Regions from separate parts of the Neorhizobium sp. NPDC001467 genome, predicted to be linked through region 4. Evidence: predicted binding sites of a transcription regulator. Region 4 holds the regulator's gene; each other region holds the start of a gene.
What was found. The regulator LexA, encoded in region 4, represses DNA repair genes until DNA is damaged. The targets are predictions, from matches to a motif close to TGTTCNNNNTGTGTTCNG.

Region 1: a site for LexA is predicted at 4,249-4,266, ahead of ACQKKX_RS03475 (putative DNA modification/repair radical SAM protein). Genes of this name have one in related genera too.
Region 2: a site for LexA is predicted at 2,819-2,836, ahead of recA (recombinase RecA). Genes of this name have one in related genera too.
Region 3: a site for LexA is predicted at 4,515-4,532, ahead of ACQKKX_RS17330 (glycosyl transferase). Genes of this name have one in related genera too.

Annotation. Positions count from the first base shown of each region.
Region 1 is NZ_JBNNPS010000001.1:678,287-684,390, reverse strand. It holds gene ACQKKX_RS03490 (aldo/keto reductase family oxidoreductase) at 1-516, opposite strand, end outside; gene ACQKKX_RS03485 (LysR family transcriptional regulator) at 611-1,531, shown strand; gene ACQKKX_RS03480 (UdgX family uracil-DNA binding protein) at 1,554-3,014, opposite strand; gene ACQKKX_RS03475 (putative DNA modification/repair radical SAM protein) at 3,011-4,243, opposite strand; gene greA (transcription elongation factor GreA) at 4,474-4,950, shown strand; gene ACQKKX_RS03465 (glycosyltransferase family 4 protein) at 4,982-6,067, shown strand.
Region 2 is NZ_JBNNPS010000003.1:322,611-328,714, reverse strand. It holds gene alaS (alanine--tRNA ligase) at 1-1,493, opposite strand, end outside; gene recA (recombinase RecA) at 1,670-2,758, opposite strand; gene cckA (cell cycle histidine kinase CckA) at 3,004-5,622, opposite strand; gene ACQKKX_RS09975 (hypothetical protein) at 5,619-5,774, opposite strand; gene ACQKKX_RS09970 (hypothetical protein) at 5,902-6,104, shown strand, end outside.
Region 3 is NZ_JBNNPS010000010.1:44,927-51,030, forward strand. It holds gene ACQKKX_RS17315 (DegT/DnrJ/EryC1/StrS family aminotransferase) at 1-13, opposite strand, end outside; gene ACQKKX_RS17320 (hypothetical protein) at 221-1,216, shown strand; gene ACQKKX_RS17325 (hypothetical protein) at 1,257-2,237, shown strand; gene ACQKKX_RS17330 (glycosyl transferase) at 2,327-4,240, opposite strand; gene ACQKKX_RS17335 (flagellin) at 4,553-5,497, shown strand; gene ACQKKX_RS17340 (flagellin) at 5,817-6,104, shown strand, end outside.
Region 4 is NZ_JBNNPS010000003.1:206,162-212,265, reverse strand. It holds gene eno (phosphopyruvate hydratase) at 1-105, opposite strand, end outside; gene kdsA (3-deoxy-8-phosphooctulonate synthase) at 246-1,094, opposite strand; gene lexA (transcriptional repressor LexA) at 1,333-2,052, shown strand; gene ACQKKX_RS09490 (ComEC/Rec2 family competence protein) at 2,033-4,834, opposite strand; gene gltA (citrate synthase) at 5,372-6,104, shown strand, end outside.

The sequences.
Region 1 (6,104 bases), on a different contig from region 4:
CACCTGGTTCGCGGTGACGTTGCTCAGACCGATATGGCGGATCAGGCCCTTCTGCTGAAGCTCGACAAGCGGTATCAGCATGGGTTCGATGGAACCTTCCGCCGGTCCGTGCACGTCGAACATGATGCGCAGGTTGACGACGTCGATCGCATCAAGACCGAGGTTGCGCAGATTGTCGTGGACCGCGCTGGTCAGTTCTTCCGGCGAAGCGGCAACATTCCAGGACTTGTCGGCGCCACGGCTCGCCCCGACCTTGGTGACGATGGTCAGATCGTCGGGATAGGGATGCAGGGCTTCGCGGATCAACTGGTTGGTGACATGCGGGCCATAGAAATCGCTCGTATCGATATGATCAACGCCGGCGTCCACAGCCGCACGCAGGACGGCCAGCGCGCCGCCGCGATCCTTCGGAGGCCCGAAGACGCCCGGCCCGGCAAGCTGCATGGCGCCGTAACCAAGGCGCTTCACCGTCCGGTCGCCGAGTTTGTACGTCCCTGCTTTCTCGATATTGGTCATGGTCGTTCTCCTGTTGCGTTGAGATGAAGATAGATCACGACTATGTCTTGGAGAATGGCGTACAATCCGTACGGCTTGTGCGGAGAAACGGACAATGAATATCGATCTGGGCGATCTTAACGCTTTCGTTGCGGTGGCGCGCGCCGGCGGATTTCGAGAGGCCGCGCGTGTGACCGGGAGCAGCGCCTCCGGGTTGAGCGACGCGGTGCGCCGCCTCGAAACCCATTTTGGCGTCCGGCTGCTCAACCGCACGACCCGCAGCGTCGGCCCGACCGAGGCCGGCCAAGGCCTGCTGGATCGACTGACGCCGGCACTGAGCGAAGTCGAGGCCGCCCTCGACGTCGTCAATGGTTTTCGCGATCGCCCGGCCGGCACGCTTCGCCTCAACGTTCCGGTCAGCGCTGCCCGCCTCGTCCTGCCGAAGATCGTTTCGCCTTTCCTCGCGGCCTATCCCGATATCCGCCTCGAAATCGTCACCAATGAAAGTTTTGTCGATATTCTGGCGGCGGGCTGCGATGCCGGCATCCGTTATGACGAAAGGCTGGAGCAGGACATGATCGCGGTGCCGATCGGCCCGCGCATCCAGCGCAGTGCCACAGCCGCCTCACCCGCCTATCTCGACCGCGCCGGCCGACCGCAGCATCCGAGTGATCTGCTGGGTCACGCCTGCATCCGCGGGCGCTTTCCAAGCGGAGCGATGACGACACCCTGGGAATTCGAAAGGGATGACGAGATCGTCCGCGTAGACCCGGTCGGGCCGCTGATCGTTTCGGCGGGTGGCGCCAGCGATCTCGCTGTCGAGGCGGCCATTGCCGGCACCGGCATCATCGCCCTCTTCGAAGACTGGCTGCAACCCTATTTCGATAGCGGGCTACTCGAACCCGTCCTGAAAAACTGGTGGCAGAGTTATTCCGGCCCTTTTCTCTATTATCCCGGCCGCCGGCTGGTACCCGCACCGCTGCGTGCCTTCATCGATTTCGTCAAGGCGGCGAATGAGGAGGGTCTGTGGCGCTGACCGTCAGCGCGTATGACGGACATCACGATGCCAGGCGGGCGACATGCGCCATATCGTCGTGAAAGCGGCCCAGCTCCTGCGCTTTGCGCCCCTCATCCGGTATTCGCAGCAGGTAGGATGGATGAACCGTCACGAAAAGCGTTCGCTCAGCGTCCATCCGAATCGGCCGTCCTCGCACATCATCCAGCCGGTCTTTCCGGTCGATCAGCGAAAACAGAGCCGTCGCACCCATGGCAACGATCAGGCGCGGCTTGACCAGATCGATTTCCTGCGTCAGCCACCAGCGGCATTGCTGCACTTCTCCCATGTTCGGACGCTGGTGAATGCGCCGCTTGCCGCGCGGTTCATACTTGAAATGCTTGACGGCATTGGTGACGTAGAGCCGGTGACGCTCGATCCCGGCGAGCGACAAGGCATTGTCGAACACCCGTCCGGCAGGCCCAACGAACGGATGTCCGGCAAGATCCTCGTGATCGCCGGGCTGTTCTCCAACAATCATCACCCGCGCATCGGCCGGCCCTTCTCCGAAAACCGTCTGTGTGGCGCGACAGTGAAGGTCGCAACGGCTGCAATGGCGCGCCTCCTCGCGCAGGGCATCGATCGTTCCGGCCGTCGGGGCCGGCATTGCCGGCACCCGGGCGGCCGCTTCCTGCAGTCGGTGGTGAAAGGGCAGCGGCTCGCTCGCCTGCCGACGCGCCATGTCGATCACGCTGGCTTCCGCACCGGCAATCAGCCCCGGTATCAGGTCGGCCTCAGGCAGGTTCTTCCAGTATTTCTTCGGCATTTCCGTCATCATCATCTTCACCTTCAGCCGGGCCGGGTTGAAGATGGATGCGTAATAGGTGCGCCACAGTTCTTCCGTGTCGTCCTTTACATCCGGCTTTGTGGCGGGACCGGTCGTCGTGCGCAAACTGTCCCCGTCCCAGGATGCCGATCCCTTCGGTGTGGCAATGATCCAGTCCATGTCGGTGAAGCGTCGCTGGAAGAATGGCGCGACGCGGGCGACAATGAAGTGATCCGGCTCGAACCAGGCAAAGAAGCGCCGCCGACCGGCGACACCCGGCGCCAGCGGCAGTTCCTTGAAACGCACGAAGGCGGTCATCTTATGGTAGTCGCGGCCGATCGATTTCTGCATCTTATACGCCGACACCACATCAACATCCGATTTGACGTCCAGAAGATGGCGATCCTGCAACAGACGGTACAGCAGGCGATAGAGCAGCGCGAAGCGGCCCGGATCGGAATGGCAGACGACAGCATCCGCAAGCTTGAGAAACGCCGGCGGCACATGGATCTGCCGGTCCGGGTTCGTGACGGCCAGATCCCGCGTGTCGGATGGATCATCATCGAACAGCCCCTGCGCCTCGCTGCGCAATCGCCAGTCGATGTGCTGCGGTTCGATGCCCGCCAGAAGGAAGCGTCTTGCCGCATCCCGCCATTCGCGAAGCTCGCCTCGCCCCTCCAGAAAGCAGGTCTCTGTCATAGCAGCGACAATTGCTCCGGCTTGGGCATGAACATTGCGCGCAGATCGGTGCGATCAACCAGTCGATGCGGTGTCCATCCTTCGGCGACGATAAAGGCTTGCACCTTTTTCAGCGAAACACCGAGTCGTCCGATATCCTCAAGCCGCAACCGCCGGAACCGGCGCGCCGACAGAACGGATTTTACCGTCTTGGTGCCAAAGCCGGGCACGCGCAAAAGGGTCTCCTTGTCGGCGCGATTGACATCGACGGGAAACCGGTCGCGATGGCCCAGCGCCCAGGCCAGCTTTGGATCCAGATCGAGATCCAGCATGCCGCCCGGTTGCGATGACGTGATTTCGCTGATGTCGAAACCATAGAACCGATAAAGCCAATCCGCCTGGTACAGACGATGCTCCCGCATTAAAGGCGGCTTGATCAGCGGCAGGTTCTTCGAGGAATCAGGGATGGGGCTGAATGCCGAGTAATAGACCCGTTTGAGGCCATAGCTTCCGTAAAGACGCGCACTGGTGCCCAGAATGGTGGCATCGTCGGCTGCATCCGCCCCTACGATCATCTGCGTGCTCTGTCCTGCCGGCGCAAATTTTCGGCGCCGCTTCGTCTGCATAGTCGGATCGGCCATTTCCTCGATCTTGAGCCGCAGATTGCCCATCGACCGGCGAATATTGTCAGGATGCTTTTCGGGCGCGAACTTGCCGATCCCGGCATCCGTCGGCAATTCGATATTGATCGACAGCCGATCGGCATAAAGACCCGCCTCCTCGATCAGATGCGCCGAAGCTTCCGGTATGGATTTCAGATGGATGTAACCGCGAAAATTGTGGACGGTGCGCAGTTCACGCGCAATGCGTACCATTTCCTCCATCGTATGGTCGGACGACCGGATGATGCCGGAGGACAGGAAAAGACCTTCTATATAATTGCGCCGGTAAAATTCGAGCGTCAGCCAGATGACTTCCTCGACCGAAAAGCGCGCCCGCTCGACATTGCTTGACGACCGGTTGATGCAATAGGCGCAGTCATAAATGCAGAAATTCGTCATCAGGATCTTGAGGAGCGAAATGCAGCGACCATCCGGTGCATAGGCGTGGCAGATGCCTGAGCCTTCCGTCGAACCCAGCCCGCCACTCTTTGACGAATCCCTTTTCGTCGTGCCGCTCGATGCGCAGGACGCATCATATTTGGCGGCATCGGACAGAATGGCGAGACGTTCTTTGAGCGACTTCTTCATTAGCGCGTTCACTATCCGTTCTTGGCCGCCTTGTCAAGAAAGTCTGTAAAAACCGGCGTCCCTCTGTGAAAATCGCGCCGCCTGCCCTATCTTCGTTTTTGTTGGAATTTGCCGTCAGAATTCTGTTATACTGATGCAAATAATGATTTTCGGACGGTTCCGGAGTTTTGCTCCGGGACCTCTTTCTTTTTGTGTCCGCGCGTGGCGGATACAGGGTCGAGGACGAGGAAATGGTGGAAAAAGTACCGATGACGTCGAACGGGTTCCTGAAGCTTCAGGAGGAGCTGCGTTGGCGCCAGCAGGAAGAACGTCCGCGCATCATCGAGGCCATCGCTGAAGCGCGCGCGCATGGCGATCTTTCGGAAAATGCCGAATATCATGCAGCCAAGGAAGCACAGAGCCACAACGAAGGCCGGGTGACGGAACTTGAGGACCTGACGGCGCGCGCCGAGGTCATCGATCTGTCGAAAATGTCCGGCTCGACCATCAAGTTCGGCGCCACGGTCAAGCTCGTCGATGAGGACACCGACGAGGAGAAGACTTATCAGATTGTCGGCGATCAGGAAGCCGATGTGAAACAGGGCCGCATTTCCATTTCCTCTCCGATCGCTCGTGCGATGATCGGCAAGGAAGCGGGCGATTCGATCGAGGTTGTCGCTCCCGGCGGCTCCAAGGCCTACGAAATCATCGCCGTTACCTGGGGCTGAACAGCCCCACGCCTTCCTGCCGGAGCCCGACGTGCCGCTTGCCGACATTCGCAAGGTGCAGGTGATTGCGCCGAATTTCAAACGCCGTCTCTCGGGCGTGACATCGACCATCATCCAGCTTCTGCCGGTCCAGAACCGGCAGGGTCAGCATGTTGCGTCGCTGGGGCCTGGCCTGCCCAGCACCCTCCCCTTTATACGGTTTAGGGACCTCGCGCAGCTATGGGCAGCGCCTGCGGACGGGCAGGTGCGCGTCTGGCATGCCCGCCGCAATCTCGAAATGCTGCCGGCCATCGTCATGCGCGATGTGCTTCGGATGAAGATCCGCGTCGTCTTCACGTCCGCTTCGCAGCGAGCGCACACCCGTTGGACGCGCTGGCTGATTTCGAAAATGGATGCCGTGGTGGCCACCAGCGCGCGCACGGCGGCCTATCTCCACGTGCCCAGCACGGTCGTGCTGCACGGCATAGACACGGTACGTTTCTCACCGCCGGCCGATAGAGCCGCAGCCAAGCGCGCCTGCAAGCTGGATAGCGCAAAGAAGATTGTCGGCTGTTTCGGCAGGGTGCGTCACCAGAAAGGCACGGACCTGTTTGTCGACAGCATGATCCGTCTTTTGCCGCAGCGCCCTGACTGGACGGCCATCGTTGCCGGTCGTGCGACCGCGCCGCATGTGAGTTTCGAAAACGATCTCAAGGCCCGCGTCGCCGCAGCCGGGCTTTCCGATCGGATCCTGTTCGTGGGCGAGCACACCAATATCGCCGACTGGTATAGAGCGCTTGATCTTTTCGTCGCACCGCAGCGCTGGGAAGGGTTCGGACTGACCCCTCTGGAAGCGATGGCGACCGCCGTGCCGGTGGTGGCCACCGATGTCGGCGCCTTTTCTGAACTCGTCGAGACCGGCCAACACGAAACCGGCAGCATTGTGCCGCGCGACGATCTCGACGCCATGACGATCGCGACCGCGGGCTTCATGGATGACGAACCGCGTCGGGTCTCGGCCGCCGCCTGCGCGCTTGCGCGGGCTGCCGAACAGTTCAGCATCGAGGAAGAGGCTGCGAAATTGAACGCCATCTACACCCGTCTGGCTGGCGGTCATTGTCTCACGACCAGCGTCTGAGAAGCTTCCGGACAAGATCCGCGCATGCGCGTCATTG
Region 2 (6,104 bases), 120 kb from region 4:
TAGAACGGCGTCTGGTTGACGATGACCTGCACCGTATCGCCAGCCTTGGCAGTTTCGACCGTCTTGCCGTCAGCCACTATTGCCAGAACGACGCCTTCGGCGGTTTCCGTATCATACCCGAGGAATTCGGTGGCGCCGAGCTTTTCCTTGAGTTCGAACCAGATGGTTTCAGTGGCCTTGTCACCCGAACCCTGCCAGTGCGAACGGGCTTCCGCCTTCTGGCGCTCCATCGCATCGGTAAAGCCGGCAATATCCACACCGATTTCGCGCGCGCGCAAAGCATCCTGCGTCAGGTCGAGCGGGAAACCATAGGTATCATAAAGCTTGAAGGCGGTTTCGCCGTCCAGCATGTCACCCTTGCCCATCGTATTGGTGGCATCGGACAGCAGGTTGAGGCCGCGCTCCAGCGTCTTGCGGAAGCGGTTTTCTTCCAGCTTGAGCGTTTCGGAGATCAGAGCTTCGGCGCGCACCAGTTCCGGATAGGCGCGACCCATCTGTGCGACCAGAGCCGGCAGCAGCTTGTACATCAGCGGCTCGCGGGCGCCCAAGAGTTCGGCATGGCGCATGGCGCGGCGCATGATGCGGCGCAGAACGTAGCCGCGACCTTCGTTCGACGGCAGAACGCCGTCGGCAATCAGGAACGATGCCGACCGCAGATGGTCCGCGATGACGCGGTGGCTGGCGCGACGCTCGCCCTCGGCCTTCACACCGGTTGCTTCTTCCGAAGCGGCGATCAGCGCGCGGAACAGGTCGATGTCGTAATTGTCGTGCTTGCCCTGCAGAAGGGCGGCCACACGCTCGAGGCCCATGCCCGTGTCGATCGACGGACGCGGCAGATCGATGCGCTGCTCCTTCGTCACCTGCTCATACTGCATGAAGACGAGGTTCCAGATCTCGATGAACCGGTCGCCATCCTCTTCCGGCGAGCCGGGAGGGCCACCCCAGATATGGTCGCCGTGATCATAGAAGATTTCAGAGCACGGGCCGCAGGGGCCGGTATCGCCCATCGCCCAGAAATTGTCGCTGGTCGGAATACGGATGATCCGGTCGTCGGTCAGGCCGGCGATCTTCTTCCAGAGATCGAACGCCTCGTCATCGGTATGGTAGACAGTAACCAGCAGACGCTTGGCATCGATTCCGAATTCCCGTGTGATCAGGTTCCAGGCGAGCTCAATGGCGTTTTCCTTGAAATAATCGCCAAAGGAAAAATTGCCGAGCATTTCGAAGAAGGTGTGGTGACGGGCGGTGTAGCCGACATTGTCGAGATCGTTGTGCTTTCCGCCGGCGCGCACGCATTTCTGCGCCGTGGTCGCGCGAGAATAAGGACGTGTCTCAAGTCCGGTAAAGACGTTCTTGAACTGCACCATGCCGGCATTGGTGAACATCAGGGTCGGGTCGTTGCGCGGCACCAGCGGGCTCGACGATACGATCTCGTGGCCGTTCTTTCCAAAATAGTCGAGGAAGGTCGACCGGATTTCATTCACGCCGCTCATGCTACGCCCTTTGTTTCCGCCCCCGAGGCGGTTCATATCACCAGAAACCACCGGCTTTTATCGCTCACACCCATCCCTGTCCAGCCGCTCAAAAGCAAACCGGCCGCGCATCGGGCGATGGCGGCCGGTTTTCTCAAACTTTAGGGCAAGCCCGTCACAGGACGGGCCACGCTCCGTCACGCATCGCCGGCATCATCGCCGTCATTGGCATCCGGACCGCCATTCTGCAGGAAGCGGTCGGCGATCAGGCCGGCATTCTGCCGCAGCGACAGTTCGATCTCGTTGGCAAGCTCCGGGTTATCACGCAGGAAGGTTTTGGCGTTCTCACGGCCCTGCCCCAGACGCTGGCTGTTATAGGAGAACCAGGCACCGGATTTCTCGACAATGCCGGCTTTGACGCCGAGATCGATCAGCTCGCCGGTCTTCGAGACGCCTTCGCCATACATGATGTCAAATTCCACCTGCTTGAAGGGCGGCGCCATCTTGTTCTTGACGACCTTGACGCGCGTCTGGTTGCCGACGACTTCCTCGCGCTCCTTGACCTGGCCGATACGCCGGATGTCGAGACGGACGGAGGCGTAGAATTTCAGCGCGTTACCGCCGGTCGTGGTTTCGGGCGAACCGAACATGACGCCGATCTTCATGCGGATCTGGTTGATGAAGATGACCATGCAGTTCGACTTGGAGATCGAGGCGGTCAGCTTGCGCAGCGCCTGGCTCATCAGACGGGCCTGAAGACCCGGCAGGCTGTCGCCCATGTCGCCTTCGATTTCGGCGCGCGGCGTCAAAGCTGCGACCGAGTCGACGACAAGAACGTCGACGGCGCCGGAGCGCACCAGCGTGTCGGTAATTTCGAGCGCCTGTTCGCCGGTATCCGGCTGCGAAATCAGCAGGTTCTGCAGATCGACGCCGAGCTTGCGGGCATAGACCGGATCCAGTGCGTGTTCGGCATCGACGAAGGCGCAGATGCCGCCCTTCTTCTGGGCTTCGGCAATGGTCTGCAGCGCCAGCGTCGTCTTACCTGAGCTTTCCGGTCCGTAGATTTCAATGATACGACCCTTCGGCAGGCCGCCAATGCCGAGCGCGATGTCGAGGCTGAGCGAACCGGTCGATACGGTCTCGATCTCGACGATGCTGTCGTTCGAGCCGAGCTTCATGATCGAGCCCTTGCCGAAAGATCGCTCGATCTGGGAGAGTGCCGCTTCCAGCGCCTTGCTTTTATCCACCGATTTTTCCTCTACCAACCGCAAAGAATTCTGAGCCATTTGAACCAACCCTTTAGGTTATCGCCGCCACGCAATCAATCTTGTAACCGAGGGCTCATTCGTACTCTTTTTGTTCTCATTTGACAAGAAGGCACGATGCAATTGCCTCAAATGCTCTTTCAGTCCTGCGTTCCGTTAATGTTCTCAACCATATAGCGAGTCGCGTGCATCGCGAGATCGATCCGGCCGCGCGGCACCCGCCCCCCCGCTCTCAGCCAATTCGACAGATGATTCGCGTGCGCTGCTCAGTCCTGCCGGTCCAGCATCTCGCGCACTGTTACGGCCAACTGCTTCAGCGAGAACGGTTTGGGCAGGAAACCAAATTTCGCATCAGCCGGAAGGTTCCTGGCGAAGGCGTCTTCCGCATAGCCGGACACGAAGATGAATTTTAGATCCGGATAGTTCTTGCGCAATTCGCGCAGCAGGGTCGGGCCGTCCATTTCCGGCATCACGACGTCGGAAACGACCACATCGACCTTTCCTTCAAGCTCTTCCATGATGTCGAGCGCCTCAACGCCCGAGCCGGCCTCGTGCACGGTATAGCCACGGGTTTCCAGCATGCGCTTGCCGCCCCGCCGTACCGCCTCCTCGTCCTCCACAAGAAGAACGACGGCGGAATTGCCGGTCAGATCGACATCCGCATTGGCGGACACCGCATCGGCCTTCGGTGCTTCGACGACAACGGTCGCCTCGCCTGCGGCTGAGGGGTCACCAGCCGCGGGTGCAACGACGGGCTCCGGAATATGGCGCGGCAGGAAGATTCGGAAGGTCGTCCCCTTGCCGACTTCCGATTCGGGATGGATGTAACCGCCCGACTGCTTGACGATGCCATAAACCATGGACAGGCCGAGACCGGTTCCCTTGCCCACTTCCTTGGTGGTGAAGAAGGGTTCAAAAATCTTGTCCATGATCTCAGGCGGAATGCCGGTGCCGTTATCGGCCACTTCCACCATGACCATATCTTCTTCCGGCAGGTCGGCGCCGGCATAGGTGCGGCCTTCGTCGGCGGTGACGTTGCGGGTACGAATGGTGATGCGGCCGCCTTCCGGCATGGCGTCTCGGGCATTGACGCACAGATTGATCAGCACCTGTTCGAACTGCGAAAGATCGGTGCGGACCGGCCAGAGATCGCGGCCGTAATCGACGTCGAGCTTGACATTGGTGCCGGAAATCAGCCGGTCCACGAGCATGCGCAGGTCGCCGACGACATCGGTCAGGTTGAGCACGCTCGGCCGCATCGTCTGCTTGCGCGAGAAGGCGAGCAACTGGCGCACCAGCACGGCGGCGCGGTTGGCATTGCGCTTGATTTCCATCAGGTCCGCAAAGCTGGCATCGGCCGGGCGTGCCTGCAGAAGCAGGTGGTCGGAGGACAGAAGGATTGCGGTCAGCACGTTGTTGAAATCGTGGGCAATACCGCCCGCCAACGTACCGACGGCATTCATCTTCTGCGTCTGCGCCATCTGCGTTTCGAGCGCCTTCTGCTCGGTCGTCTCGAAGGCGTAGACGATCGCCAGCTCTTCCGGCGCCTCGTCGCTCTCGTCGATCACGGCATTGACGAAGAAGCGCACATAACGGTTCTCGTCGCCCGGATGGCGGCTTTCCAGTGGCGCGATATCGCTCTGGCGGTCCTTGGCCTCGGCCAGCGCATGGGCAAGCTGCGGCCGTACCGCCTCGTTGAAGATGGTTTCGAGCGGTGCCCCCGCCTCGGCCTCGTCGCGCGAGACGACGCCGGAAAAAAGTTTGAGGAACGGCGCGTTGACACGCAGGATCTTGCCGTTGCCGTCGACGGAGGCGATCGCCATCGGCGTGTTGTTGAAGAACCGGGTAAAGCGCATGGCAGACGACGACAAGTCGGCCGCTTCGCCCTTGGGCCGCGCCAGCACGATGGTACGGCTTTCGCCCGGCGCGCCGTCACGCGTGGTCGTGACGCTGTGCACGAGACGGGCCGGCAAGCTCTGGCCATTGGCACGGCGCAGATCGAGGTCCAGCGTTTCCGTGCGCGTCTGGCCCGGCGTCGCCTGCACGGACTGAATCAGCGCCATGCCTTCGCCGGCCACAAGATCGGTCATGGTCAGCGAGCGGGGCACGAACTTGGTGAGGTCGTAGCCCAACCATTCGGCCAGAGTCGCGTTGAGGTAGAAAATTTCGCCCTTGCGGCCGGCCGAGAAAAAGCCCGCCGGCGCGTGGTCTAGATAATCGATGGCGTTCTGCAATTCCCGGAAGAAACGCTCCTGGTCGTCGCGTTCCGAAGTGATGTCGGTGATCTGCCAGATATCCAGCGGCTTTCGCGAGGCGCCATTGGCAAGAAGCCGCGCCTTGAGCCGATACCAGTGCGCGCCGGACCCGTTATTGCCCGCCCGTCCGAGCGGCTTGAGCAGCCGGAACTCCTCATGACCCTCGCGGCCCTCGCGCAGGGCCGCCGTCAAACGATAGAGCGCCTCCGTCGATTCGCGATTCTTGGACAGAAGCGTTTCAAGCGATTGCGCCTGGGCGGCGCTCGTTGCCCCGGTCAGCCGGCCATAGGCAGCATTGGCATAGATGATGCGGCCCTTCGCGTCGGTAATCAGAATACCGTCCGGATGCGCGCCAAGAAAACCGCGGGCCAGATCGTCGGACCGCGACTGCGGCATGACTTCGACGAGACCGATCACCGAAGACACGAGAAAGAAGATCCCGACCATGGCAAGAATGCCGAGCACTCCCAGCACCAGCTCGCTGTCGAGCGCTTCCTTGAAGACAACGAAGGAAATCGCCACCGCGATCAGAACCACGGCAAGGACGAGCAGCCGGATCACGGTTCCACCGCGCGCTCCGTGTTCGACCAGCGGCGCGTCATTCAGGCCGCTCTGCTGCATCTTCGTCATTCACCCTCACATGTCGCCCACAAGGCCGCGCCCGGACAGCCGGCGCGGATCGGAATCGGTCGATGGTCCTTCTTAGCAATTTGCAGCACCGGCAAAAAGCACGCAAAGCGCAGAAACCCGTTGAAGATCGAAGGGATGCGATTGCCGATCATTGCATTCGAACCATATTCCTGTCCCATGGTTCTACGATGACGCATCCGCCTGCGATAGGTGTCGCGTCACGATGCTGACACGGGCCGGCCTCATGGGCGGCCGTCGATATGCTTGAGGAGTGGGCTTATGCTAGACGAGATGCTGGGTGCCTATGGCAGCAACCTGACCATTGCCATGGCGGGTGTTGCCGCAGGTCTGCTCTGCTTGATCCTGGTGCTCTGGCTGATGCGCGGCCGCGGCGGCCCCTCGCCTTTCCTGCGCGGCGGCAAGAATCGCCAGCCGCGTCTGCAGGTTCTCGATGCCGCCGCCGTCGATACCCGCCGCCGCCT
Region 3 (6,104 bases), on a different contig from region 4:
TTGCGTTTTTCATCCAGGTCTTCCCGACGCTCAAATCCTGCCATGACCTGTCGCGTCGAATCGAACATGACGGTCAGACTGGGACGATCGCATGACGACCTGTCGTGAGGCTTGCGGGCTGCGAGGCGGCGCCAATAAGCGGTGGAAGGCAGCGGCGCAAGACGCCGATACAGAGGGCGGTTAATGGCCGGCCGCGCCACAGCGCCAGCGCGGCACAAGTTTGCCAACCGATAATCGGGTCAAGCCCTATCGTGTCGTCAAGGACCTTCGCGTGCCGATCAACCCGTCCACCGCTTTACAGCACTTCGCGGATCCTGCGCCTTATGCCCACCCGGCCGTTGTGCCGGTCGTGATCTACCAGCCCTATCTCAACGACGCCCAGAAAAGCCAGGTCCATCCGCAGGCGGTGGCGCTGGACATCGGTTTCAATACCGCTGCGGCCAGCCGTGAATACGAGCTTTTCGCCCATCTGCGGGACCGCCATGCCGCCGAAGGGTTCGACGACACGGCATTTTGGGGACTGGTCTCCACCAAGTTCGAGCTGAAATCCGTATCCTCCTTTGCGGATTTCGTCGCGCAGGCGGGCCAGGCCCATGCCGAAGGTGCCGATGCCTATCTCTACAATCCGCTGATCGGCTGCGCGGCCATCTATGCCAATGTCTGGGAACAGGCGATGCTGGGCGGGCATCCCGGCATGGAGCCGATCTTCACCTATCTCAACGAAAAGGGTTTCGGCGCGGCCCTGCCTCAGGCCGCAAACCGTTTCTTCTTCTGCAACTACATGTGCGGCAACCGTGCCTTCTGGGACGGCTATTTCGGCTTCTGCGAGATGGTTCTCGGCATGCTCGACGACGAGGCGCGCCGAGGCACCACCGTCGGCCTGGCCTATGCCGGTCAGGGCCATTACGGCCGCGATCGCAATGCCCTGATGCGGCCGTTCGTGATCGAGAGGCTGCTCGGCCTTTATCTGCACAGCCCGATGGCGCAGGGTCTGAAGATCAGCACCTATATTCCGCATGCCGGCGATTTCGAATGGAAGTTCGGGCCACGCCTCGGCCGCCTGCTGCACCGTCTCTACGATCTCAAGCAGAGCTTCGTCGCCCGCCCCGACCAGCAAACCATCGCGGCCTGGCAGACGGCGCGTCAGCCGCTGGTGAAACAGCCGCAGGTGATCTGGCAGATGGACGATCCGCCGGCCTGGATGCCGGCGCGCTAGACCAAGGCCGCAACGATATGCCCTCAGCAAGGACAAAGCCATGACCAAGCTTCAACGCAGGCGTTCCGCCACCCGGTCCGTTACGAAGACCGCGGCTCCCCGGGCCAAGGCCGCCGGACCAGCGCGGCTGACGCCCTTTGCCGGCGGATGGGAAGCCCACAAGGACAGGCGCTGCATCTGGATCGTCACGCCGAACAACTACCCGCACAGCCATGCTTTCGACGAAGTCGCGCTCGCAATGCAGGGGGCCTGGCAGGAGCTTGGCGGGTCACTGCCGATCGTCACAGAGTTCAAGGACTTTGCAGGCCGCTCGCCGATCATCTATGGCGGCAACCTGCTGCCGGAAGAGATCATCCCGCATCTGCCGGCCGACAGCGTCATCATCAATCTCGAACAGGTGTCTGACGACAGCGTCTGGATCAATGCGCGATATCTGACGGTGCTGCGCAATTTCCCGGTCCTCGATTACAGCGCACGCAACCGCGACCGGCTGACGGAAAAGGGCATCGTTCATGCGGGCCTTCTCGAGATCGGCTACAGCCCGTGCCTGACCCGGATCGCGCCGGCGCCCGTCAAGGATATCGACATTCTCTTTTACGGCTCGCTCAACAAACGCCGCGCCGACATCCTGCGCGCCCTGCAGATCGCCGGGCTTAACGTCATCCATCTGTTCAGCGTCTATGGCGAGCAGCGGGACGCGGCGATCGCCCGCGCCAAGGTGGTCATGAACATCCACCAGTTCGACAGCAAGGTGTTCGAGATCGTCCGGGTGTCTTATCTTCTGGCCAACCATGTCTGCGTCCTGACGGAAGGTGATCCGGCCGACCCTGATGTCAAACCGCTGATCGAGGGGCTGGCGGTCGAGCCGTATGAGACGCTGATCGGCCGGGCGATCATGCTGGTTGCGAGTGAGGAGGATCGCCGCGCGCTGGCGCAGAACGGCTTTGATATCATCAGCCGGCAGTCGCAGGCCGAAAAGCTGAAATCCGTCATGGACGCCGGGGCCGCGAGCCCGGGCTGAAGCCTTTGAAAGCTTGCTCGCCAATACAGTAGATACGAAAAAGGCCGCCCTTGAAGCGGCCTTTCTCGTATCTACTGTATTGGCGCCCTTTAAAGAAACGGCGCCGTGCGGTCGGGCAGGGCAGGCACGTCGATATGCTCCGGCGGCAGGCCCTTTCGCGCACGCTCCGCCATCATCTCGAACGCGGTTTCCAAGTGCCGGCAGAAGCGTTCGGCATCAAAGAGCGGTTTGACCATGCGGTTTTCCTCCAGCCGTTTGCTGAAGGCGGCGACCTTGTCGCGGTCGGAAAAAAGCTCGGCAGCCAGGCGCACATAGTCCGCCTCGTCGCGGGCGACCATTTCCGGCAGGCCCATCGCGCACAACAGGCTTTCCGAAACGCGCGAGGCGAAATGCGTTCCCTTCAGCGTGAGTACCGGCAATCCGGCCCAGAGCTGTTCCGAGGTCGTCGTATGGCCGTTATAGGGAAAGGTGTCGAGGCCGACATCCGCCAGCGTGATGCGCGACAGATGCTGCTCGAAGGGCACGACCCTGGTAAAGACGATCCGCTCGGCTGCAATGCCGGCGTCGGTCAGCTTGCGCTCGATATTGTTCTGCGCCTCGCGCGACTTGACCATGATCCAGATCACGCTGCCCGGGGTCGCCTTCAGCACGCGGATCCACAGGTTGATCGTGCGGAGCGAAATCTTGCGGGTGGCGTTGAAGGACGCAAAGACGAAGGCATCCTGCGGCAGCCCGGCTTCCGCGCGCGTGAACATGCCGGTCTGCGCGGCCGGCTGGTTCGGATTGTTGGGCTGGTAGCATTCCGGCATGCGGCAGAATTTTTCCCAGTAATGCGGCTTGGCCCGATCCGGCAGGACCTTGTGGTCGCCGATGACATAGTCGAGATCGACATTGACCGTCGTGCCCGGAAACCCGAGCCAGGCGACCTGGACCGGCACCATGGTCTTGTTGAGGATCATCGCCCGTCCACCGCGGGTATGGCCCTTGAGGTCGATGAGGATGTCGATGCCGTGCTGTTCGATCACCTGCGCCGCCTCGGCGTCGGTCATGTCCCCGACAGAGACGATGCGTCCCCACTGCCGGCGCTCTGCCTCCTGTTCATCGAGGAACTTGCCGTCCGTATAGCAGAACAGGGTGATGTCGAAGCGCTCGGTATCGTGCGCCCGCAACACGGCATTGAGCAGTTTCATGGTCGCATGCATGGCCCAGAAATCCGACGACAGATAGCCGATGCGGATTTTCCGAGCCCATTGATGCGGGGCCGAACGGCGCTGCCGCTGCTTGTCGAGGGAATAGGCGTCGGGGAAATAGCCGACCTTCTTGTTCATCGCCTCGTTGGCGAGCCAGGTCAGGTTGTAGAAGGGCGCCTCGACCTGCAACAGCGTCTGCGGCGTTTTTGCAAGGATGCGGTCAAGTTGCGGCTGCAGCCGTTCGATTTCCTTGTAATTGTTGACCTCGCGCTGGGTGACGAGATGGGCCATCAAAAGCGGCAGGCTTTTCGGCATTCGTGCCTGCATGGCCGCCAGCGCCTCGCGGTCGGCCGTGTCGTCCGCAGCACCGGTCAGCAGCATGAAGGCCAGACCGGTATGCTTGGGATTGCTGCTTGCCGAAAGGACGGGCAGGAAGGCGCGGATTGCCTGCTTCTCGCCACGCTTACGAAACAGGCTGGCGATGATGAAGGCGAGATCCGCATCGTGCTGGGCCTTCTGGAGCAGGGGCAGGCCGAGGCTGAGGGCCGCATCGTCATGGCCGAGTTCGAAATGCAGCTTCATTGCCTCGGCATAATAGGTGTCCGCGTCCGGGCCGCCCAGTTCGGCGGCAAGAACATAGGTATGGGCAGCTTCCGTCTTGAAACTGAGGGCAATCAGCGTCCTGGCCAGAAGCGCGTAGGTCTTGGCGTCCTTGGCATGATCCAGCAGCCTGTTGAGCGCAGTCAAGGCATCGGTATAGCGACCACGCTCAAAGCTCTTTGAAGCATCGGCGAACAGGGTCAGAGGGGTCAAGGCGGGCTCCGGGCGATCTGGTTTCGAGAGGGGAGGGCGCCGGCAAATGCGCACGATCCCCCGCCGTGCCAGCGATAGCCGCTCAAGCTTGCCCGAAGCGGGTGTGGATTATGCAAAAATGTTGGATTTTATGAGATGTTGCGACGCGCCGCTTAAGGAATCCGAAATCATTGTTTGCGAGTGTCAGCATCACATGACGGGTTTGGTTTTCTCCAGCGAGAGAAGCCGAGTGGGCATGAAGCCAGACGTCATCGCCGGTATTTACAGCCCGGTATGTCCCCACCGTATTCTGTTTAAAAGGGACTAAATTCCATGACCAGCATTCTCACCAACGCCGGTGCAACCGCCGCTCTCTCCACGCTGCGTTCGATCAACTCCGAAATGGAGACGACCCAGAACCGCATCTCGTCGGGCTACAAGGTTGAAACCGCTTCGGACAACGCTGCTTACTGGTCGATCGCAACTACCATGCGTTCGGACAACAAGGCTCTCTCCACCGTTCAGGACGCTCTCGGCCTCGGCGCTGCCACGACCGACGTTGCCTACACGGCTCTGGAAGCCTCGATCGACGTCGTAGACGAGATCAAGTCCAAGATCACCGCGGCTTCGGAGCCGGGCGTTGACAAGGACAAGGTCCAGAAGGAAATCAAGCAGCTTCAGGACCAGCTCCTGTCGATCGCCAAGTCGGCTTCCTTCTCGGGCGAAAACTGGGTCTACCACAGCGCCGACTCGTCTGCCGGCACCCAGTCCATCGTCGGTTCGTTCAACCGCGATAGCGAAGGCAGCGTCAGCCTGACGACCCTGAAGTTCGACACGTCGAACTCCTCGCTGATCTACGTTGACGGCGACGGCAAGGTCGACAGCTCGGGCGACGCTCTGCTCTCGCAGAACATCACCTATGTCGGCACCGACGGCAACGACGTAACGGCTGGCTTCTCCGTCATGTCGCTCGACGTCAGCACGCTCGACACGGATGCAAAGCTGGACGAAGCCCTCAAGGCCATCGACACCGTTCTTCAGGACATGACGGACGCTGCCGCGGACGTCGGTTCGATCAACAGCCGTATCGACATGCAGACCGACTTCGTCGCCGACCTGATGGACAGCATCGAAACCGGCGTCGGCAAGCTGGTTGACGCCGACATGAACGAGGAATCGACCCGCCTGAAGGCTCTGCAGACGCAGCAGCAGCTCGGCATCCAGGCCCTGTCGATCGCAAACGGCTCGACGCAGAACATCCTGTCGCTCTTCCAGTAAGATCGGCTTCATCTGCCAGAACAAAGGTCGCGCCCTCCGGGGCGCGATTTTTTTTTGAGCTTATATCCTGTTTTTTGATCGCGCTTTTCGCGCCCCTTCGCCGAGGTGCTGGGCGATAAAGTCTAACTTCCTGACCTCGTTAACGAATATTCGGTTTTGGATTTACGGTTCATTAAGGACGTTATGGTTAATTGGTCCTACTCAAGCGGTGCGTCTCCAGCGTAAGCAGTCGAGACGAGCATGATGCGGCTCACCCCTTGCCGGAGAGAAACCGGAGTTTGTTTTATCAGATTCAGTTCGTACTGAGAGGCATCGATCCATGACCAGCATCCTCACCAACACGGCCGCAATCGCAGCTCTGTCCACCCTGCGCTCCATCAATACCGACATGGAGACCACGCAGAGCCGCATTTCGTCGGGTTACGAAATCGAGACTGCCAAGGACAACGCTGCCTACTGGTCGATCGCGACCACCATGCGTTCAGACAACAAGGCTCTCTCCACCGTCCAGGACGCGCTCGGCCTCGGCGCCGCGACGTCCGATGTCGCCTATACGGCTCTGGAAGCCTCGATCGACGTCGTAGACGAGATCAAGTCCAAGATCACC
Region 4 (6,104 bases):
GGCACGGCCCATCGTACCGTCTTCGAGATAGACGTCGACCTCAACGGTCGCGTTGCCGCGGCTGTCGAGGATTTCGCGGGCAATGATATCGGTAATGGCGGTCAATGGTCTCTCCTCAGGTTGACGTCATGCGGTCACTGAAAATGGCTCACATTCAATGACAGGGCAATTACAGGTCGGCTCTTTTACAGCCCGGATGTGTCGGCTTTGGATGGGGGCAAGGGGTCACATACCGCCCCCGCGCCTTATGCAGCCTTGGCAATGGCATCGAGCGCCAGCAGCTTCTCAAGCAGCTTCGGCATATCCTTCAGATGCACCATATTGGGCCCATCCGACGGTGCATTATCCGGATCCTCATGGGTTTCGATGAAGACGCCGGCAACACCGACCGCCACTGCGGCGCGCGCCAGCGTTTCGACGAATTCGCGCTGCCCCCCGCTCGAACCGCCCTGCCCACCCGGCTGCTGCACGGAATGGGTTGCATCGAACACGACGGGCGAGCCGAGCGACGCCATGATCGGCAGCGAGCGCATGTCGGACACCAGCGTATTGTAACCGAACGAGGCGCCGCGCTCGCACAAAAGGACGTTGCCATTGCCGCTTTCCGTGAACTTGGCCTGTACGTTCTTCATGTCCCACGGTGCCAGGAACTGGCCCTTTTTGACATTGATGGCGCGGCCGGTCTTTGCGGCAGCGACCAGAAGATCGGTCTGACGCGACAGGAAGGCTGGGATCTGCAGAATATCGACCGTCCGGGCAACGACCTCGCATTGCTCTTCGGTGTGAATGTCGGTCAGCACCGGAAACCCGAATTCCGCCTTGAGATCGGCAAAGATTTCCATCGCACTTTCCAGCCCGATGCCACGCTTGCCGGCAATCGAGGTGCGGTTGGCCTTGTCGAACGAGGATTTGTAAACGAGGCCGATGCCGAGCTTTTCGCACAGTTCCGACAGCGTGCCAGCGATCATGAAAGCATGATCCCGGCTTTCCATCTGACAGGGGCCGGCAATGAGCGAGAGCTTCTTGCTATTGGAAAACAGGACCTGCTTGGCCCCCTCGCCGACGGTTACTTCGGCCTTGGCGCTGACAGCCATGTTCACTCCTCAAAAGCACGTCAAATATCCAAGCATGGGATCACGGCTGATGTCGTGGTCGCCTTGTTCGTAACCGCGTCATTAGCAGCAAGCATCGCGCATGTCACGGCAAGATAGATCATCCCGCCCTTTGCGCAGAAAGCTACGGCTTTGCCGCTCCCAATTTTATGCTCTTGCGGAACACACATGGAACATATAGTGTCTGTTCTGGATTTGTTTCCGATTCAAGGACCCGGCCATGCTCACCCGCAAACAGCAGGAACTGCTTCTGTTTATTCACGAACGGATGAAGGAGTCCGGCGTTCCTCCGTCTTTCGACGAAATGAAGGATGCACTGGACCTGGCGTCCAAATCGGGCATTCATCGATTGATCACGGCGCTGGAGGAACGCGGCTTCATCCGGCGTCTGCCGAACCGCGCCCGTGCGCTGGAAGTCATCAAGCTGCCGGAGGCCTATAATAGCGCGCCGCAGCCGCGCAAGCCTTTCGCACCAAGCGTCATCGAAGGCAGTCTCGGCAAGGTGGCACCGGTAAAGCCGGCCACGTCACCGCCGGCCGTCAACGATCGGATGTCGGCAACCACCGTGCCGGTGATGGGGCGCATCGCAGCCGGTGTGCCGATCTCGGCAATCCAGAACACGACGCATGAAATCGCCGTGCCGCCGGAAATGCTCGGTAACGGCGAGCATTATGCTCTGGAAGTGCGCGGCGATTCGATGATCGAGGCCGGCATTCTGGATGGCGACACCGTCATCATCCGCAACGGCAATACCGCAACGCCGGGCGATATCGTCGTGGCGCTGGTCGATGATGAAGAGGCGACGCTCAAGCGGTTCCGCCGCAAGGGCGCATCGATTGCACTCGAAGCTGCCAATCCCGCCTATGAGACGCGTATTTTCCCGCAGGAACGGGTCAAGGTGCAGGGAAAGCTGGTCGGCCTCATTCGCCGCTATCATTGAAATCGGTTGCGCCGACGAGGGACCGCAGCGGTTCCTGCAGGCCCGCGTCATACAGGTTGCGTCGCCAGTCATAATGGCGGTGCCTGTCCCATGATCGGGCCGCACCGGCTTTGGCCGCAGCCACGGACCATCCGCGCGGATCGGCGGATCGGTTGAAACGAATTTCGAGCGCGCCTGTGCGTCTCAGCGCCTCACCATTGATCATCATTGCGCCGGATCGGCAGCGTGGGTAACGGGCACGCGCAGCGATGACGACCTGCGCCACATCGCAGGCCGCTCCGGCAAATCGCGCATCCTCCACTACGGCAATTGTCGGACCATTGGGCGGATGCGCTACGCACCATGAGCGCCCGGCGCAGGTAAAGGCGTTTGCTCCGGTAGCGAGTGCCTTTTGCATCGACTGCCGAGCACGGGTGATTTCTTCCGGTGTCAGTGGCGGCCGACGCGTGGCTGGCGCTTTCGGCGTCGCGCTTACCCCGAACTGATCCTTGACCTCTCCGGTCGCCGTTGGCGTAACTTCCGCCTTGGCCCCCGCGCTGGGCTTTGGCGCCATCACGGACTTGGTGCCGACAATGGGCTTTGACGCGATGTCTGCCTCGGCTCCTGTGCCGACCACGTCCACCGTCACAGGAGCGCCCTCCGTTCCGGTCGCTTCGCGGTTCCCGGCTTCTCCGTCTGTCAAGGTCACGCTAAGTCCCGGTTCGTTCCCTCCTGTCAACATTGCAGTGGATGCAACGGAGACGGCGTTTGTCGTTTTCGTACCGGGCGTCGCCTCCTGTGCGGGCGCCTTTCGCACATCGGTCGGTCGCTGCGGCCTGGGTTCAAAGGCTCGGGATTGTATGGCCACGGCCTTCGAGGCGCCTGGTTCCGAGACATCAAGCAATGTCGGGGGCGTGGCCTGCGGCAAGGAAAGAGCATGTTTCCATTGCGCATAAATGAAGTTCGGTGGGCGCGTGCGGCTAGCTGCCACTTCGCCCGCATTTAGAATGGCGACAAGGCTGGCATCCTCGGAAACAAGGAGGTCGGGCGCCGGCTCCCGCCTGGCCTGCCACGACAGCAACAATGCGGCGGCAACCACCGGAAGCCCGATGACGGACAGGCGGGTGCGCGGCAGGGTGAGCACCAGGAAACCGAGCGTTGCGACCGGAAGGAAGGCCGCGGGTTGGCGGCCGACGGAGACATCGCCACCCCAGCCGGCGACCGTCTTGGCAATGATGATGACACCGTCGAGCCCCGTTCCCATCACCTGCAGGAACGGCCCATCCAGCCCGACCGGCATCAACAGCATTGCGATAAGGCCGAATGGCATGACCACGAAGGAGACGAACGGCATGGCCGCCAGATTGGCGGCCAGCCCATAAGTGGCGACGCGGTGGAAATGGTCGATCGAGAAGATCGCGGTCGACAGGGCGCCGATCAGCGAGGTCACAAAGACGCCGGCAAACAGGCTGCCGACCGCAAATACCGGTTTCAACGCCGCCGGGCGCCAGGGCGGGTCGTCGTCATCGGCGCGCCCTCGGCTCCAGGCGGAATAGCCGGCGACCAGCGCAACGGTTGCCGCAAACGACATCTGGAAGCTGGGGCCCAGGATCTCGGAGGGCGACAGTGCGAGAACGATGAGAGCCGAAAGCGCCACATTGCGCATGCTGATCGCAGGCCTGTCGAAAAAGACGGCGATCAGCATGATTGCCATCATGATATAGGCGCGCTCGGCCGACACGCCGAAGCCGGAGATGAGATAATAGCCGGTCGCCATCACAAGCGCGGCTGCCGCTGCCAGTTTCTTGACGGGGAACGCCTGCGCAAACGCCGGCATGAGGCCGAACAGACTGCGCAGGCCAACGAAGAAGATACCGGCCGCCAGCGCCATGTTCAGACCCGAGATCGCAACGATATGGGCAAGACCCGACAGGCGCAGCGCCTCGGTGGTCTCAGCCGAAATGGCACGCCGCTCGTCGGTGACGATGGCCGCCGCAAAGGCGCCGGCATCTCCCGGCACGGTCTGTCGGATGCGGTCTGCAATCGTGCTGCGCCAAGTGAATACCGTCCGCTCCAGCATTTGCGCCCATGTGGGTTCGACCTTCCCGCCAACAAGCGCCGGGGCACCGTAAAAGAACCCGATCGCCCCGACGCCATCGAAATAGCCGGCGAATGCAAAATCGGCGAGACCGGGCAAAGCGGGCCCCGATGGCGGCGACAGTCGCGCGCGTCCGCTGATGCGGTCGCCGATCCGGAAAACCGGCTCGGGCAGCCGCGACAATACTACCACCCGTTCGGGCTGGCGCCTTAGCGTCGGCGTGGTTGTGGCTTCCACCGCAAGCACGTAACGCCAGCGCCCGTTGACGCTTGCCTCGCGCATTTCCACCACGCCGGTCACCACAGTCGTCACGGGTTGATCCAGAACCACCGTTGCGCGACGCCAATCCTCGAAGGCCGCCAGCGACATGCCGGAAAGCACAAGTGCCGCGGCAGGAGCAACATAGCGCAGCAGCGACGTCTGGCTGCGTAGAGCAAGGCTGATGACGAGACTGCAACAGAAGGCGCCGATGACGATCGCCAACGGCGGCTCCGTCGGCGCGGTCAACCACAGGATGGCGCCCGTGCCGATCAAGACCGGAAGGAGCAGGAAGATGCGCCCATGCGCCTGTTCCTCGACCAACATGGCAAGGACAGCGATCCGCGTGCGCGTACACAATGCCAGAAGGTTCGAAGTCAGCGTGCGCGACGAACGCACGCCACGAGGCGTGTCGAGGGGAGCGTGGATCGAGGCGATGTCTACCACCCGGATAAACACCCGCGCAGGCGCCATCCTCAACCGGTTATGGCCCGCTGCAGGATGCGGCCCCATCCTTGCCCATTGCATTGTGATCGACGCCGGGCCGCCTGCAGACCCGGCCGGGGGCTGAGCTCGAGAATCTTCCAAGCTCGCCGGTTCGGGCGCCGGCCGTGCGACAGGCGCAGGCTGCATCGCATCTTCTGCCATCCCTGCCTCCCCCTCGCGCTCATCCTGCTCATCTGGAGCGGCGTCACTACCTCAGATTGCACCCTGGGCGACTTCCGGTCAACAGGTGTCCCCGTCATCGCGCGTCCGTCGCCGGGAACAAAACACCCCTGCTCGGTTGGGAATAAGACCGCCGCCGAAGGCCTGCTGCACGGGCGGAGCTGACCGATATTTAGTCGCTTTGCCTCAGCGATTTTCGCGTTGCACAAATACCGTCCACAAGCGCTTGGCAGCGGGCGTCGGATCATATAGCTAATCAAGACGCTTCATTCTTGTGGCGCTTCTCCAGCGCCATTTCCGCCTATTTCGGAGGACTTTATGACGGATACGAGCGCAAACATCGTTCTTGGCGATAAGAAAGTAGAGCTGCCGGTCAAGAAGGGCACGATCGGCCCTGACGTTGTCGACATTGGCGCGCTGTACAAGAACACCGGCGCCTTCACCTACGACCCCGGCTTCACCTCCACCGCCTCCTGCGAATCCAAGATCACCTATATCGACGGCGACAACGGCGTCCTTCTGCATCGCGGCTACCCGATCGAGCAGCTCGCCGAGCACGGCGACTTCCTGGAAACTTGCTACCTGCTGCTTTACGGCGATCTGCCGACCGCGGCACAGAAGAAGGATTTCGATCATCGCGTCACGCACCACACCATGGTGCACGAGCAGATGAACAAGTTCTTCAGCGGCTTCCGTCGCGATGCCCACCCGATGGCCGTCATGGTCGGCACGGTCGGGGCGCTGTCGGCCTTCTATCACGACTCGACCGACATTACGGATCCGCATCAGCGCATGGTTGCGTCGCTGCGCATGATCGCCAAGATGCCGACGATCGCCGCCATGGCCTACAAGTACCATATCGGCCAGCCATTCGTTTATCCGCAGAACGATCTCGACTATGCGTCGAACTTCCTGCGCATGTGCTTTGCCGTGCCGTGCGAAGAGTACAAGGTGAACCCGGTTCTGGCCCGCGCCATGGACCGCATCTTCATTCTCCATGCCGACCACGAGCAGAACGCCTCGACCTCGACGGTCCGTCTTGCCGGCTCTT